3 regions of the Streptomyces hesseae genome follow, and region 3 is predicted to be linked to each of the others. Evidence: riboswitches for the same ligand, from Rfam matches in the RefSeq annotation. Region 3 holds a riboswitch; each other region holds the start of a gene.
What was found. A riboswitch is a leader RNA that binds a small molecule or an ion and turns the genes downstream of it on or off. The one in region 3 is predicted to bind cyclic di-AMP.
Positions count from the first base shown of each region.

Region 1: linked by a shared signal. The riboswitch ahead of RM609_RS06200 (transglycosylase family protein) and the one ahead of RM609_RS20815 (M23 family metallopeptidase) in region 3 are both predicted to bind cyclic di-AMP.
Region 2: linked by a shared signal. The riboswitch ahead of RM609_RS02420 (C40 family peptidase) and the one ahead of RM609_RS20815 (M23 family metallopeptidase) in region 3 are both predicted to bind cyclic di-AMP.

Region 1 is NZ_JAVRFI010000003.1:45,128-50,439, forward strand. It holds gene RM609_RS06190 (FtsB family cell division protein) at 39-509, opposite strand; gene eno (phosphopyruvate hydratase) at 648-1,928, opposite strand; gene RM609_RS06200 (transglycosylase family protein) at 2,191-2,937, opposite strand; cyclic di-AMP (ydaO/yuaA leader) riboswitch at 2,942-3,124, opposite strand; gene RM609_RS06205 (transglycosylase family protein) at 3,384-4,454, opposite strand; gene RM609_RS06210 (cytochrome P450 family protein) at 4,572-5,312, opposite strand, start outside.
Region 2 is NZ_JAVRFI010000001.1:647,572-652,883, forward strand. It holds gene RM609_RS02410 (YchJ family protein) at 88-510, shown strand; gene RM609_RS02415 (carboxylesterase/lipase family protein) at 561-2,072, opposite strand; gene RM609_RS02420 (C40 family peptidase) at 2,164-2,637, opposite strand; cyclic di-AMP (ydaO/yuaA leader) riboswitch at 2,642-2,794, opposite strand; gene RM609_RS02425 (endo alpha-1,4 polygalactosaminidase) at 3,041-3,973, opposite strand; gene RM609_RS02430 (spherulation-specific family 4 protein) at 3,970-4,677, opposite strand; gene RM609_RS02435 (NAD-dependent epimerase/dehydratase family protein) at 4,674-5,312, opposite strand, start outside.
Region 3 is NZ_JAVRFI010000013.1:164,686-169,997, reverse strand. It holds gene RM609_RS20820 (MFS transporter) at 1-637, opposite strand, end outside; gene RM609_RS20815 (M23 family metallopeptidase) at 785-1,999, opposite strand; cyclic di-AMP (ydaO/yuaA leader) riboswitch at 2,010-2,146, opposite strand; gene RM609_RS20810 (PP2C family protein-serine/threonine phosphatase) at 2,286-3,503, opposite strand; gene RM609_RS20805 (DEAD/DEAH box helicase) at 3,692-5,312, opposite strand, start outside.

The sequences.
Region 1 (5,312 bases), on a different contig from region 3:
TGTGCGTCGGTCGTGTGCGTAAAGGTGTGGATCCGCCGTCAGCGATGGCCGTCGGAGGTGTCCACGTCGTCGAAGAGATTGCTGTACCAGGGGCGGTCGGCGGCGCCCTGGTCCTTGTGGCGCCCGCCGTCGGCGGTGCCGTCCACCACGGTGTAGCCGGTCTCGCCGGGGCGTACGAAGTGGAGGTGCTCGCGCGCCAGCTGTTCCACGTACGCCGGGTCCTCCAGCCGGGCCTTCTCCTCGTGCAGCCGCTTGACCTCCTCGCGCGCCTGCTCCGTCCGGTGCCGCTGGTCGGAGATGTCCGAGCGCTGGGTGACCCACTGGCGCATGGGGTAGGCGAGGGCGACGACGAGCGAGCAGACGACGAGCGCGAGCAGGGCCGCGCGGCCGGTGAGCCGGGAGCGGCGCTGCGGGCGGGCGCGGTAGACCCGGGCCGCGGTCGGCCCCTGGACCAGCGCCGTGCCCAGCGCCTTGAGCCTGGTCGCGGTGGAGAACCGGTCCGCGCCCACGTCGCCTCCCCTGGAGAGTCCGTTACGAACGTACGTCCCCGGACACGGTACGGGACCGCGGCCGGGGACGTACGGAGACTGGCGAGAAGGTCAGCCCTTGAGGCTTACGGCCTCATCGCTCAGGCGAAGCGGGACGGCTCAGCCCTTGAAGCGCGGGAAGGCGCTGCGGCCGGCGTAGACCGCGGCGTCGTCGAGGATCTCCTCGATGCGCAGCAGCTGGTTGTACTTGGCGACGCGCTCGGAGCGGGCCGGGGCGCCGGTCTTGATCTGACCGCAGTTGGTGGCGACGGCCAGGTCGGCGATGGTGACGTCCTCGGTCTCGCCGGAGCGGTGGGACATCATGCACTTGAAGCCGTTGCGCTGGGCCAGCTCGACGGCGTCCAGGGTCTCGGTCAGCGAGCCGATCTGGTTGACCTTGACCAGCAGGGCGTTGGCGGAGTTCTCCTCGATGCCGCGGGCGAGGCGCTCGGGGTTGGTGACGAACAGGTCGTCACCGACGAGCTGGACCTTGTCGCCGAGCTTCTCGGTGATGGTGTTCCAGCCGGCCCAGTCGTCCTCGAACAGCGGGTCCTCGATGGAGACGAGCGGGTACGCGGCGACGAGCTCCGCGTAGTACTCGGTCATCTCGGCCGCGGTGCGGTCCTTGCCCTCGAACTTGTAGACGCCGTCCTTGAAGAACTCGGAGGCGGCCACGTCCAGGGCGAGCGCGATGTCCTGGCCGGGGGTGTAGCCGGCCTCCTTGATGGCCTCGAGGATGAGGTCGAGGGCCTCGCGGTTGGAGCCCAGGTTCGGGGCGAAGCCGCCCTCGTCGCCGAGGCCGGTGGACAGGCCCTTGCGCTTCAGGACGGCCTTGAGGGTGTGGTAGACCTCGGTGCCCCAGCGCAGGGCCTCGGAGAAGGACTCCGCGCCGATCGGCGCGATCATGAACTCCTGGATGTCCACGTTGGAGTCGGCGTGCGAGCCGCCGTTCAGGATGTTCATCATCGGAACGGGCAGCAGGTGCGCGTTCGGGCCGCCGAGGTAGCGGAAGAGCGGCAGGTCGGACGCCTCGGAGGCGGCGTGCGCGACGGCCAGGGAGACGCCCAGGATGGCGTTGGCGCCCAGGGAGCCCTTGTTGTCGGTGGCGTCCAGGTCGAACATGGCCTGGTCGATCAGGCGCTGCTCGGTGGCGTCGTAGCCGACGAGCTCCGGGCCGATCTGCTCGATGACGGCGAGGACGGCCTTCTCGACACCCTTGCCGAGGTAGCGCTTGGGGTCACCGTCGCGGAGCTCGATGGCCTCGAAGGCGCCGGTGGAGGCGCCGGACGGTACGGCGGCACGGCCCGTGGAGCCGTCGTCGAGGCCGACCTCGACCTCGACCGTGGGGTTGCCTCGCGAGTCGAGGATCTCGCGAGCTACGACGACGTCGATGGACGGCACGAGGGTCTCCTTCGTGTGTGTCTGGAGTTCTGCAGCACGAGCCTAACGGGCCCCGGAGCATGCGCCCGCCCTTGCCCTGTCACCCGCGCCGAAAATTGGCACAAACGCCGAGATCCCCGGACGAATCGTCGGTGTGTTCGCTCAACGAGCGACCGGCAGAACGAGCGGAGCCCCGCTCCGATGCGGCTCGGGGGGAAGTCGCATCGGAGCGGGGCGGTCGCTCGGCCGGCCGGGGCCCGGTGGGGTCCCGGCCGGCCCTTGCTCAGCGCAGGTGGAGCTGCTGGCCCGGGAAGATCACGTCGGCGTCGGGCACGATCTTCTTGTTGAGCTCGTGCAGCTTCTGCCAGCCGCCCTGGACCTTCTGGGACGCGGCGATGGTGCCGAGGGTGTCGCCCGCCTTCACCTGGTACTCGCCGTCGCCCTTCTGGACGGTCCGCGGGGCGGTCTGCTTCGGCGCCGGGGCCTCGTCGTCGGAGTCGTCCGACTCCTGGACCGGCTTGCTGCTGTGCTTGCCCTGGGGCGCGGCCTCACGCTTGCTGCGGTCGGCGTGGGCCTTGCCGTAGGCGCCGGAGGCGGACTTCGTGGACTTCTTCGCGACGTAACCGCCGTCGGAGTCGTCGGTGTCGACGTTCGCCTTGGCGCCGCCACTGGTGAGGCCACCCTCACCGGCGCAGCCCCAGGCGCCCGGACCCTGCATGGCGAGCAGGCGCTCGGCGGTGGCGATCTGCTGGGACTTGGTGGCCAGGTCGGCGCGCGGGGCGTACTGCGTGCCGCCGGCGGCCTTCCAGGAGGAGTTCGAGAACTGGAGGCCACCGTAGTAGCCGTTGCCGGTGTTGATGTGCCAGTTCCCGGTGGACTCGCACTGGGCGACCTTGTCCCACGTGGAGACGGAGGCGGCGTTGGCGGAGGTCGCGACCATCAGAGGGGCTGCGACCGCTGCGCCGGTGACGCCGGCGAGCGTGACGATGCGGACGGCCTTGGACGGACGACGGTGCTTGCCCTTGGACATAAGTCGGTTTCCTCACCGACGCCTACGAGGTGAGCTGTCGGGTTCGGGCTGTGAGTTCGCCCGGCCCGGTGCGCTTTCGCGTTCCGGGCTTCACCCCAAGCCGTCCCGTTCCTTCGGCCATTGGCCTTGGGACCGTTACGGCGACTTACCTTGGTTCCCCCGCTCCTGCCTACGGCGCTTGCGCGACGACTCCCCCGGCCGCCGGCAGGATTCGGCGTGCGGCCGTGGTGCTCGCGGTGGCGAGCGGTGACGACGGTAATCACAGGCGGCCGACGGGTTCAAACCCCACTTTTCAGCCACCGGCGGCCGGAGTTAGCCCCAGAAACTTGACGTTTCCGCAGGTGAGAGGCCATTCGAGCAAAACGGATTTGAGGCATCCGACGGGTCGTCAACGAGACCCATGTCTCACTTTCGACTGGAACGGACATTCGCCTCGAACCGGAGCGCTACTGCTTGATGTCAAGCCTCTGACCAGGACGGATAAGGTCCGGATCGGAACCGACTGCTTTTTCGTTCTTCTGATACAGCGTCTGCCAGCCTCCGGCGACCGAGTGCTGCTCGGCGATCGCTGACAGGTTGTCACCGGGCCGCACGGTGTAGTCGTTGGCGGCGGGCAGGTCCGTCCGGCCCTCGCCGCCCCGGGAGGGCCGCTGAGCATCGCCGGAGGGCGACGGGTCGCCGCGGTGCCGGCCCGTTCCGGAGGGCGTTCCGGCATCGCCGGGAAGCGGCGAAGCGGAAGGCGAGGATCCCGTTCCGGGGGTGTCCGAGGGCGTGTTCGCCGGGGTGTTCGAGGGGCTGCCGACCGGGGCCGTCGGGATGGCGGTCGGATCGGTCGACGCGCCGGGGGTCGTACCCGTCGTCGGCTGCCCCGACGGGTCCTTGCGGTGCTTGCCCGGGGAGGTGTCCGGGGACGGGCTCGTCGAAGCGGACGGGGTGCCGGAGGAGTCCGGGGTGGGTGAACCGGACGAGCCGGGCGCGGGCTTGTGCGACCCGGAGGACGGGGCGGACGGCGCGGGCGACGTGCGCTCGGGAGCGGGCAGGTTGCCGCGCCCGGGCGTACGCGGGCGGACGGGCTCCGGCGCTGCGGAGGACGACCCGTCACCCGGGTCCACCTCCGGCGCCTTGTCCTCGCCCTGGGCCGCCTCGCCGGCCAGGCCCGAACTGACCGCGCAGCTCCGCCAGGTGTCGGCGCCCTCCGCCTTGAGGATCCGCTCGGCCACGGCTATCTGCTGGGACCGGCTGGCCAGGTCGGGGCGCGGCGCGTACGCGATGCCGCCGTTCTGCTCCCACATCTGCTGGGTCATCTGGAGACCGCCGTGGAGGCCGTTGCCGTTGTTGGCGCTCCACATCCCTCCGCTCTCGCACTGGGCGACCTTGTCCCAGGTGCCCGCGTCCGCCGCGACGGCGGATCCCGACGCCAGCAGCGGAAGGGCCGCGCTGGCGCCGGTCACTCCGACGGCGAGCACGATGGCGGGTGCCTGGCGGGGGCGGCGATGTCTACCGGTTCCTGAGCGCATGTGTGGGCCTCTCGTGTAGGCGGCGTCCGGTTGGTCGCAGACCATAGCGACGCCTCCCGGGAGTCACAAGCCGGTGTAGCGGAGGTCACGCGCCGATAAATGCCGATTGACCGGGCGTCACACGAGGGGGCTTTTGGGCGTGAACTCCACGGGCAAAGTACGCAATCCACGCATGATCAGGCCGCCGCGCCAGCGCAGGTCCTCGGGTTCGGCGGCGAGGGAGAGATCGGGCAGCCGGCGCAGCAGCGTCGCGATCGCGGCCTGGCCCTCCAGGCGGGCGAGGGGCGCGCCGAGGCAGTAGTGGATGCCGTGCCCGTAGCCCAGGTGCTGGTTGTCGCGCCGGGACAGATCAAGGGTGTCGGGGTCGGCGAAACGCTCGGGATCGCGGTCGGCGGCGGCCAGGACGACGAGCACGGGATCACCCTCGGCGATGCGCTGCCCGCCGAGGGTCAGGTCCTGGGTGGCGAACCGCCAGGTGGCCAGCTCCACGGGGCCGTCGTAGCGCAGGAGTTCCTCGATGCCGGTGGCGAGGAGGCTCTCGTCGCCCTCGGCCAGGGCGTTTTGGAGCCTTTCGCGCTGATCCGGGTTGCGCAGCAGCGCGTAGGTTCCGTTACCGATCAGGTTCACAGTTGTTTCAAAACCGGCGAACAAGAGGATGAAGGCCATCGCCGCGGCCTCGTTCTCCGTGAGGTGCTCGCCGTGGTCGCTCGCCCGGATGAGACCGGAGATGAGGTCCTCCCCGAGGTCCTCGCGCTTCCGGTGGATCAGCTCCGCGAGGTACGTCCGCATCCGCTTGACGGAACGGGCCACTCCGCCGCGTGGCCCGCCGCCGTGGCGGATCATCATCCCCGCCCAGTC
Region 2 (5,312 bases), on a different contig from region 3:
CAGCGGGGGCGGCGCCATCCGGCCCTGCGGCCGAAAGGGTTCGCCCCCGTGGCCGGGGGCGCTCCCCGGGGCAGGCAGAATCGAGGGGTGTCCAGAAGAAGCTCACGCTCCCCGAAGCCGCCCGTCGTCACCGCCGGCTCGCCCTGCCCCTGTGGGCTCGACGCGACGTACGGCGACTGCTGCGGCGCCTTCCACGACGGCCGCGCCACGGCCCCCACGCCCGAGCGCCTGATGCGCTCGCGCTACAGCGCCTTCGTCGTCCTCGACCCCCTCTATCTGCTGCGGACCTGGCACTCCTCCACGCGCCCGGACGACCTCGACCTCGACCCGGGGATCCGGTGGACGGGGCTCGACGTCCTGGCCACGACCGGCGGCAGCGCCTTCCACAGCGACGGCACGGTCGAGTTCCGCGCCCACTACGAGGCGCACGGCGAGGCCGGCTCCCAGCACGAGCTCAGCCGCTTCGTGCGGGAGGACGGCCACTGGGTCTATCTGGACGCCGTGGAATAAGCCCGTCCGTGGAATGAGCCCGTCCGTGGAACAAGCCACGCCGTTCCGCGTCAGGCGGGCAGGTCGTAGGGGCGGACCGTGTGTCCCTCCCAGACCTTCCTGGACCGCTCCTCCGGGTACGGCGCCGTGCTCGTCGCCGTGTCGAGGAGCCGGGTGAGCCGTCCGTCGTCGGCCCGGTGGGCGGGCCAGCCCGGGTCGCCGTGGGTCGCGAAGGCCGTCCACGACCGGCGGATCCCGTCCCCGATGGCCACCAGGTCCTCGGGGACCGGCCCCTCGCCGAGCAGCAGCCGGGCCTGCGGGGCGTCGTAGGTGCCGAACAGCATCGACACGTCGAGCCCGTGGGCGGCGCCGAGCGCCCCGCCCAGGACGGGCGCGGGCCGGCGCAGCTCGTACAGGTACGCCGTACCGCCGCCGGCGGTGTGGGCCTCGGCGAGGTGGAGCGAGGGCATGCGGAACAGGACGTCGCTGTGGACGGTCTCGAAGAGTTCCACGGGGGCGGCGTCCGGGTAGGCGGCGCGGTAGGCCCGGGGGCCGTCGGGGCCGGGGGCGAAGGCGGTCAGCACCGCGGCCGTGTCCTCGTCGGTGACCTTGTCCCGGCCCCCGCTCATCACCAGGAACGGCCGGAACTCGTCGCGGGTGTGACCGGTCAGCAGGTCCACGCCGCTCGCCCGGCCGTCCGGCAGGACCGTCCAGGGCGTCTCCGGTACGAGGTCGCCGTCCACCACGACGGAGAACGGGGAGCCGGTCCGGGCCAGCGGACCCCAGCGGTCGGTCTCGGCGGGCAGCCCGTACATCATCGGGGTGATCGCCTCGGCCAGCCGCCATGGGTCGATGGTGGCGAGTCCGGCCGCGGTCGGAGTGGTGCCCAGCCGCCCGGCGAGCTCGGCGGCGAGGCCGGAGGCGAGGGCCGGGGTGGTGTAGAGGCCGGGGACGGACTGGGCGATCGCCCGGCGGAAGAGGCCGGCGGCGCGGGGCACGGCCAGCAGGGTGGCGATCGAGCCGGCGCCGGAGGACTGGCCGGCGACGGTGACCCGCGCGGGGTCGCCGCCGAAGCCGGCGATGTTCTCCTGGACCCACTCCAGGGCCGCGATCAGGTCGAGCAGCCCCCGGTTGGCGGGGGCGCCCTCCAGCTGGGCGGAGGCCTCGGCGCCCACCCGGTAGTTGAGGGTGACCACGACGAGGCCGCCCTGCCGGGCCAGGAGCCCGGCGTCGTAGAGCGGGTCGCCCGCGTAGCCGGAGACATAGCCCCCGCCCAGGATCCACACCAGTACGGGCAGTCCGGAGCCGCCGGGGTCCGGCGACCAGACGTTCAGGGTGAGCCAGTCGTCGCCGGTGGCCGTGCCGGTCGCGCCGACCGGGCCGGACTGCGGGGGCGGCGGGCCGAACTCCGCCGCGTCCCGCACCCCGTCCCAGGAGTGCGGCGCGGCCGGGGCGGCGAAGCGCAGTGCCCCGACGGGCGGCCGGGCGTAGGGAATGCCCCGGAAGACGGCGAGGCCGCCGGTGGTGCGGCCCCGTACGGTGCCCTGGGCCGTGGCGGCTTCCGGGCCGGTGACGTCGCTCATCGTCGCTCCCTCCCCGCGCCCGGAAGCGGCACCCCCGTGCGCGAACGCGGATGTCGGGCGGCCCGGGTCACGGACCGCCCGATCGGGGAGCCTAGTTGACGCGTCCGTACCAGACGCTGCCGGTCCAGATCTTCTCCTGACGGACCGTGGCGCCCGGCTTGGGGGCGTGCCAGATCTTGTTGCTACCCGCGTAGATCCCCACGTGGTAGACGTTGCTGCCCGAGTGGAAGAAGACCAGGTCGCCGACCTGGCGGGAGCCGCTGGAGATGTGCCGGGTGCGGTTGTACTGGTCGGCGGCCACGCGGGGCAGGCTCTTGCCGACCTTCTTGAACGAGTACTGGGTCAGGCCCGAGCAGTCGAACCGGTTCGGGCCGGCCGCGCCGTACTGGTAGGGGGAGCCGGCCTTGCCGGCGGCGACCCTCAGGGCCTGCTCACCGGGTGTGGCCGCGGAGGCCTCGGAGGCGAGGCCGGGGACGAGCACCGATGCCGCCAGCGTGGCGGCGGTGACGGCGGAGGCGGCGCCGGCCCGGGATATGAGAGCGGGTATGCGAGGCATAGCAGACATGCCGAAGCCCTTCGACATCCGCCTACGAAAGATGACCTGTCGGGTTCGGGCTGCGAAGTTGCCCGGCCGGATTTCCCGGCTTCACCCCAAGGACCACCGACTTCGTGATCCGTACCGCTTGGGTCTCCCGCTCCTGCCGATCCATCAATTCGATGCCGCACCCGGGACGGCGGCAGGACTCGGCGTCCGCCCGGGTGGCCCGCCATGGTGACGGGATCTTGTGTTCGGTGAGAGATCCTGCACCATGAATCATTCAAATCCGGTACCCGGGCGGCCATCTGTGAACTTCTTCACTTCGGGAGCAGACCCGGAACCGCGCTCCGCGCGCCCCCGCCGAACTGGCCCTAAACCCTTGTTTCCATGGGTACTTGCAGCATGGAACGAGTAATTCCGGGAACGCCGTTCAGCAGGGCTTGCGCCAGGCGTCCAGCTCCAGCTTCTTCTGCATCGAGCTCAGCCCGAGCCGGCGCGCAGTGGCGCAGAACTCCCCCGTGGACAGTTCGTATTCGACATGGAAGACCGCTTTGTTATGTTTCACGAAGGGGGTGAGCTTCTCGCACTCGTCGTACTGGGCGCACTGCTCGTTCACCGCGAAGTCGAAGACGTCCACCAGCTGCGGGATCTGGTCCAGGTCGTTCTTCAGCCCGATGGCCAGGCCCCGCTCATGGGCGAGATCCGCCAGCATCCGGTTGAAGGCCAGCTGGTGGTCGGCCGTCAGCGGAAAGCCGGTGGAGTTGCGGAATCCCTCGGTCAGGTCGGGTTCGACGGCGTCGAATCCCTTCTGCCGGCACATGTCCATCCGGGCCGCCATGAGCGGCCGCAGGGTGTCGAGACGGCGGATGTCGAACCATTTCTCGCCCTTCCATCCCTTGTTCTTGTTGCCGAGCAGGTTCTTCGGGAATTTCCCCTGGTCGGGCCGGAAGTCCTCCCAGGCGCCGGCATTGATGTAACAGATCGCCTTCCGGCCGCCGGCATGCAATTGGGCCACGGTTTCGGCCGAATTCTCGAAGCCGTCGATGTCATAGACGGGGGCGTCCACCGAGGTGTCGGCCTTTCCGTCCAGCTGCCACTGCCAGCGGGTGCCCGGGCGCGGCTGCCAACGGGCCGCGGCCGGTGGCGAACCCGTGGCCGTTCCGCCGGGTGAGGCCGAACCACCGGGTGAGGCGGAGGCGTCCGGCGTGCCCGAGGCACGCGGGGTGCCGGAGGCGTGGGGGGCCGCCGTGGCGCCTTCGTCGTCCCGGTCCGGCCCGTCGTCGTCGGCGGGCGACGCGGAGCAGCCCGCCAGGACCAGCAGCAGCGCGGCGCACAGCCCCGCGCGGACGCGCCACGCGCTCATGCCGTGCCCCCCGCCGCGAGACCGGCGGCCGCCACGGGCACCGAGCGCCAGGGGTTGGCCCCCGTGCCCGGCACCGCGCAGTGGACCGCTGCACCGCGCGCCCCCGCCGTACGGGCCACTTGTCCCTCCCGCCCCTCGGGCACCCCGTGCACCAGATGACAGAACCGCTCCGGTGGATGCCCGGTGGTCCACTCCGGCACCCGGGCGCGCCGGTAGTCCTCCCAGGTGCCCTCGAAGGTGACCAGGAGGTCGGCGAGCGAGGCGTAGCCGGGGTCGGGGTGGGTGCCGGGGTTGAGGACGGCCGTACGGGCGCCCAGCACCCGGGCGGCCAGCACCATGCGGCGGTAGCGGGGCAGCGGGGTGTCGTGCGCGGGGACCTGGTCGAGGAAGACGCCGTCCACGTCGTACCACCGGCGGTGGCGGCGGATGTCGGCGACCACGGCGCCCGTGCGGCGGTGGCCGTAGCCGGTGTCGACGTAGCCCAGCAGCCGGACGCCCGCGGCGCGCAGCGCTCGCGCGGCGGCGCCGAAGGCGGGGTCGGGACGGCCGCCGGGGCCGTCGGCGGCGTTGAGCACGACCCCGTACAGCCGGGGGGCGGCGTCGAGCAGCGCGGCCCACTCCTCGGGGTGGGTGGCGGGGTGGACGTAGAGCGGGACGAGCAGTCGCCCGGCGTCCCCGTGGGAGGCGGGCGTGGTGGTGGTCATGGCACGGGCTCTGTGGCGGGCGCGGTGGCGGCCCACAGGTCGGTGAGGGAGTCGGCGAAGGAGTGCCGGGGGACCCAGTCCAGGGCGCGGCCGGCGGCGGTGATGTCGGCCTGTTGCCAGGGGACGGCGGCGGAGCGTGGCGAGCCGTCGCCGTCCTCGGCGACGCGGTCGCCGACCGGGCCGGTGAACCCGGACGCGCGCAGCAGCCCTTCGGCCACGTCGCGGACGGGGCGGGCGGTGCCGCTGCCGATGTTGAGGACGGCGGGCAGGGGGCGGGGCGCGGTGACGGCGAGGGCGACGGCCTCGGCCACGTCGCGCGGGTCGACGAAGTCGCGGTGGGCGGAGAGGTCCCCGGTGCGGACGCGGCAGTCGGGGCCCGTCCGGCGCAGTTCGGCGGCGAGGCGGCCGGGGAGGGAGGCGGCCGGGGCGCCGGGGCCGACGGGATTGAACACCCGCAGGACGACGGCGTCCAGGCCGGAGCCGGTGACGGCGAGGGTGCCGGCCAGTTTGCTCGCGCCGTAGAGGCCGAGCGGGCGGGCCGGGGCGCCCTCGCCGACAGGCAGCCGGGCCTCGGCGGGCCCGTACTCGGCCGCCGAGCCCAGGTGGACGAGGCGGGCGTCGGGGGCCGCCGCGCC
Region 3 (5,312 bases):
TTTCGGGCACCTGGCGGCGTACGAGCAGGATGACCAGCCCCAGGATCACGCCCAGTCCGAAGGTCAGCCGCCAGCCGATGGCCTTGTCGAAGATGCTGGTGTCGAGCATCAGGATCGACAGCAACGAACCCGCGATGGCGCCGAGCCAGAAGCTGCCGTTGATGATGAGGTCGACACGGCCGCGGTAGACGGCTGGGATCAGTTCGTCGATGGCGGAGTTGATCGCCGCGTACTCGCCGCCGATACCGAAACCCGTCACGAAGCGGAAGGTGAAGAACCACCAGGACGAGTACGAGAGCGCGGTCAGGGCCGTCGCGGCCAGATAGACCGCGAGCGTGACCATGAAGAGTCTTTTACGGCCGAAGAGATCGGTCAGCCGGCCGAAGAAGAGCGCGCCGGAACAGGCGCCCGCCACATAGAGCGCGGCCGCCACTCCCGTCACCCCGCCGGAAGTGATCGGCAATCCGCTGCCCTGCTCGGAGAGACGGCCGGCGATATTGCCGACGACCGTGACCTCCAGGCCGTCCAGGACCCAGACCGTGCCGAGACCGATCACCACGGTCCAATGCCACCGGGACCAGGGCAGCCGGTCCAGGCGGGCGGGCACGGACGTGGTGATCGTCGCGGTGGTCGTCACGTCATCTGATTTCCCGATCGCACACAGAACATTCCCGGGATATCCGATATCGGGTGGTTCTGGGGTCGCTATGACCTGATTGCCCTGCCCGGCTTGCCGAACCGGCGCCCCCGCCTGCTCGGTCCACCCGCTCGGCCCGCCCGCTCGCTACGGCTCCAGGCCCCTGCCCCGCAGCCACGACAGCGGGTCCACCGGCGCGCCACCACCCGGCCGTACCTCCAGGTGGAGATGCGGGCCGGTGACATTGCCGGTCGCGCCGACCCGGCCGATGACCGTGCCCGTGCCGACCTTGCCCGACGTGACCACCATCGACGACAGGTGGCAGTACCAGACCTCGGTCCCGTCATCGAGCGTCAGCACGATGCGGTAGCCGTAGGCGCCCGCCCAGCCCGCCTGGGTGACGGTGCCGCCGCCGACCGCCTTCACCGGGCTGCCGGTGGGGGCGGCGAAGTCCTCGCCGGTGTGGTTCGCGGACCACATGTTTCCCGCCTGGCCGAAGCCGGCGGTGAGGGTGTACGAGGCCACGGGGAGGGTGAAGGATCCGCCGGCGCCGCGATGCGCGGAGGTGGACGATCCGGTCGAGTGCCGCTCCGGGGTTCCGGCCGAGTCGGCAGATCCGGCCGATCCGGCCGATCCGTCCGTCGCCGCCCCACCGCCGGCCGCCTCCTGTGCGGCCCGCTGCGCGGCCTCGTACGTCGCCGCCTTCGCGTCCGCCGCCTCGCGCTCGGCCGACTCCCGCTCCGCCGCGGCCTTCTCCGCCGCGGCCTTCTCCGCCGCCGCCTTGCGGTGCTGCTCGGCGGCGGCCTGGGCCACTCGCGCCTGCGCCTCGGCCTCGGCGGCGCCCTGCTGGTGCTCGGCCTGCTGGAGGATGCGGGCCCGCAGCACCTCGCCGGCGTCGGCGGTGTCGCGCACGGTACGTACCGTCTCGACGGGGGCCTGCTGCGCCTCGACGGCCCGCTGCCCGCCCTGCTCGTGACCGTCGGCCATGAACGAGCCGACGACCGGAATGCTCTGGGCCAGGTCCGGCATGGATATGGAGGCCTGCGGGCGGTCCTGGGCGCTGGCCATGCCGCCCGCGCCGACCGCCGCGATCATTCCGGCGCCGAGCACCGCCCCGCTGCGCGCCATCGTGCCGCCGCGCGGCTTGACGACGCGGTGCCGGCCGCGGACGGGCGCCGCCGGGTGCTCCTCGCCGGGGACCCACTCGTCGCCCGCCGCCCGGGGCGCGGGGGCGGGGACGACGGCCTCGGGAGCCGGATCCGGCTCGTAAGGGGGAATGTAGGCGGGGACGAACGGAGGGTCGTACGGAGGGTCGTACGGACTGCCATCGAACGCGGAGCTGTCGGAGCTGTTGGACGCCACGAGGGCGACTCCTTTCCTTCCTGTTCGCCTACCGGGTTAGCTGTCGGGTTCGGAGGAGGAAGGTCTCCTACAGGCCTGCGTTCGGGCCCGATTCACCCCAAATGATGGTTCCCCGGTTCCGCCCGCGGGATTCGGCGAAGGCGCACGGCACCGCCCCTGCGACGGCTGCAACGACCGCGCTGCGTTATCGAACGTTAATAGACAGAGCGGCTGGATTCCAAGCCGAAAGGGTGAATCCAGCAGGCGCGTTGGGGCTCTTTATAAGGCGCTTACTTCTGATAGTTCGTCAGTCGTTATGGATCTGAGGAGATCGCAGGCGCACGGTACGGGCGGTGACCTGGGGACGTTTGTGGGTGATGGGAGCGGTACGGAGCCTGCCGTCGATCCGCCGGATGGCGAGCAGGGCCATGTCGTCGTCCGTACGCCCGCCCGCGTGCCGGGTCACGTCCGCCGCGAGGGAGTCCAGCAGGGCGTCGGGGCTGCGGAACTGCTTGCCGTGGAGCCGTGGCTGGGGGTCATAGAACGCCCCGGCCGCGTCCCTGGCCTCGGTGACCCCGTCGGTAAACAGCAGCAACGTCGCCCCCACCGGGAACTCCCACTCCTCCACCCGGTCCGGCCACGCGCCCAGGTCCTCCATCCCCAGCGGCAGGGCGGGCGTTCGGGGGTGGGTGTCCCCGACGGTGCCGTCGGGATGGAGCAGGAGCGGGGGCGGATGGCCGCGGTTGACGATGCGCAGGGCGCCCGCGCCCGGCTGGACCTCGGCCAGGACGGCGGTGGTGAACCCCTCGGCCTGATCGACGTTCGCGCGCCGTGCGCCCTCCCGTTGAAGCGCGCGCTCCAGCCGCACCGCCAGCCCCTCCAGCGTGCGCTCCTGCTCCGCCGCCTCCCGGAACGCGCCGATCAGGATCGCGACCGCCTCCACCGCGCCGAGCCCCTTGCCCCGTACGTCGCCGACGATGACGCGGACGCCGTACGGGGTGTCCTGCACCGCGTAGAGGTCGCCGCCGATCCGGGCGTCGGCCTGCGCGGCGACATAGCGCGCGGCCACGCGGAGCCCGCCGATCCGGGCCGGGGGCGTGGGCAGCACGGCCCGCTGGGCGGCCTCCGCGACACTCCGCACGGACGCCAGCCGGAGATGGCCGCGCCGTACGACGCGGTTGATGCCCACGGCGAGCGCGCCGACGATCAGGACGGTGGCGACCTCGGTCACCGACTCGCCCATCTCCGGCGCCTGCCGCGAGAGGGAGAGCGTGACCATCGCCGCCAGGGACACGACCGCCGTGAGCAGGGTGGCGAAGAGGGAGAGGAGCGGGGCGGCGACGAGGGGCGCGGAGACGAAGAAGGGGGCGGAGGAGTACTTGGGGGGCGTGAGGACGTCGAAAGCGATGCCGCCGATGACGACGGCGGCGGGGAGGCAGCGGGCGACGACGACCGACGTCACCCGCCCGGGGAGCGGCTCGCAGAGCGGATCCGGCCCGGGCGGCAGCCCGTCTCGCTTCCCCACCGTGTGCTCCTGACCGGCCGACGTCCCTTGCTCCGTACCCGTCCACCCTTGCGGGCGGGGTACGGCCGGGCGAACGGGGTTACGCCGTTCGAGGCCCCGGCCGGACGGCCCCGAGGCCCCGGCCGGCTGGCCGGGGCCTCGGGGCCGTCGGAGTTTCAGGAGGTCAGGGCCCTCAGGGCCGCAAGGCCTCAGGACGCGGCAGGGCGGCGACCGCCGCCACCGCCGCCGCCTCGGCGCGACCGGCCGACGGCGTTGCCCGGACGGGTGCCGCCGGAGCGCCGGGAGCCCTCGCCGCCATTGCCGCCGAAGCCGCGGAACGGACGGCCGCCGCCGTTGCCCGAACCGGAACCGGAGCCGGAGCCGGTGGCCGAACCGGCACCCGAACCGGAACGCGAGCCGGAGCGGGAGCGCGAACCGCGCGAGCGCGACGGCTTGGCACCCTTGTCGCCCTGACCGCCCTGCGCCTGGGCCGGGACCGGCGGCGCGATGACGACCGGGACGCCGCTGGGCTCGCGGGCACCGGTGATACGGGCCAGCTCGGGGTCGGTCGGGTAGGTCTTGATGACGTTCGCGGTGATCTCCGCCGTGGTCATCATGCGGCTCATCTCGCGCCGCTGCTCCGGCAGGACGAACGTGACGACGGTGCCGGACTCACCCGCGCGGGCGGTACGGCCACCGCGGTGGAGGTAGTCCTTGTGGTCGACCGGCGGGTCGATGTTGACGACGAGGTCGAGACCGTCGATGTGGATGCCGCGCGCGGCGACGTTCGTCGCGATCAGCGCGGTGACCTGGTCGGTCCGGAACTGCTCCAGCACCCGGTTGCGCTGCGGCTGGCTCTTGCCGCCGTGCAGCGCCGCGGCCCGGACGCCCTGGGACAGCAGCTTCTTCACCAGCCGGTCGGCGCCGCGCTTGGTGTCCACGAACATGATCACGCGCCCGGCGCGGGCCGCGACCCGGCTGACGGCGTCCTTCTTGTCCTGGTCGGTGACGTGGAACAGGTGGTGGTCCATGGTCACCACAGCGCCCACCGACGCGTCGACGGAGTGCGTCACCGGGTCGGTGAGGAAACGGCGGACGAGCCGGTCGACATTGCGGTCCAGGGTCGCGGAGAACAGCATCCGCTGACCGCCCGGGGCGACCTGCTCCAGCAGCTTGGTGACCTGCGGCAGGAAGCCCATGTCGGCCATCTGGTCGGCCTCGTCCAGAACCGTGATCTTCACGTCGCGCAGCGAGCAGTCACCGCGCTGGATGAGGTCCGCGAGGCGGCCCGGCGTCGCGACGAGCACCTCGGCGCCGCGCGCGAGGGTCTGGGCCTGCCGGCCGATGGACATGCCACCGACGACCGTGGCCATCCGCAGGTTGACGGCGGTCGCGTACGGGGTGAGGGAGTCGGTGACCTGCTGGGCCAGCTCGCGCGTGGGCACGAGGACCAGCGCGAGCGGCCGCTTCGCCTCGGCACGCCGTCCCGCCGTACGGGCCAGCAGCGCCAGGCCGAAGGCGAGGGTCTTGCCCGAGCCCGTACGGCCGCGGCCGAGGACGTCACGGCCGGCCAGCGAGTTGGGGAGGGTCGCCGCCTGGATCGGGAAGGGCTCGGTGACGCCCTCGCGGGTCAGCGTGGAGAGCAGACCGCCGGGCATGTCCAGCTCGGCGAAGGAGTCGACGGCCGGCAGGGCCGGCGTCGTGCTGACGGGCGTCTCGAACTCACCCTGGACAGGGGCGGCGGGGCGACGCTCGGGCTGACGTCCGCCACGGGAACGGGCGGGACGGCCGGAGCGGGCGGGGCCCGCCGGACGGCCGGAACGGGCGGAG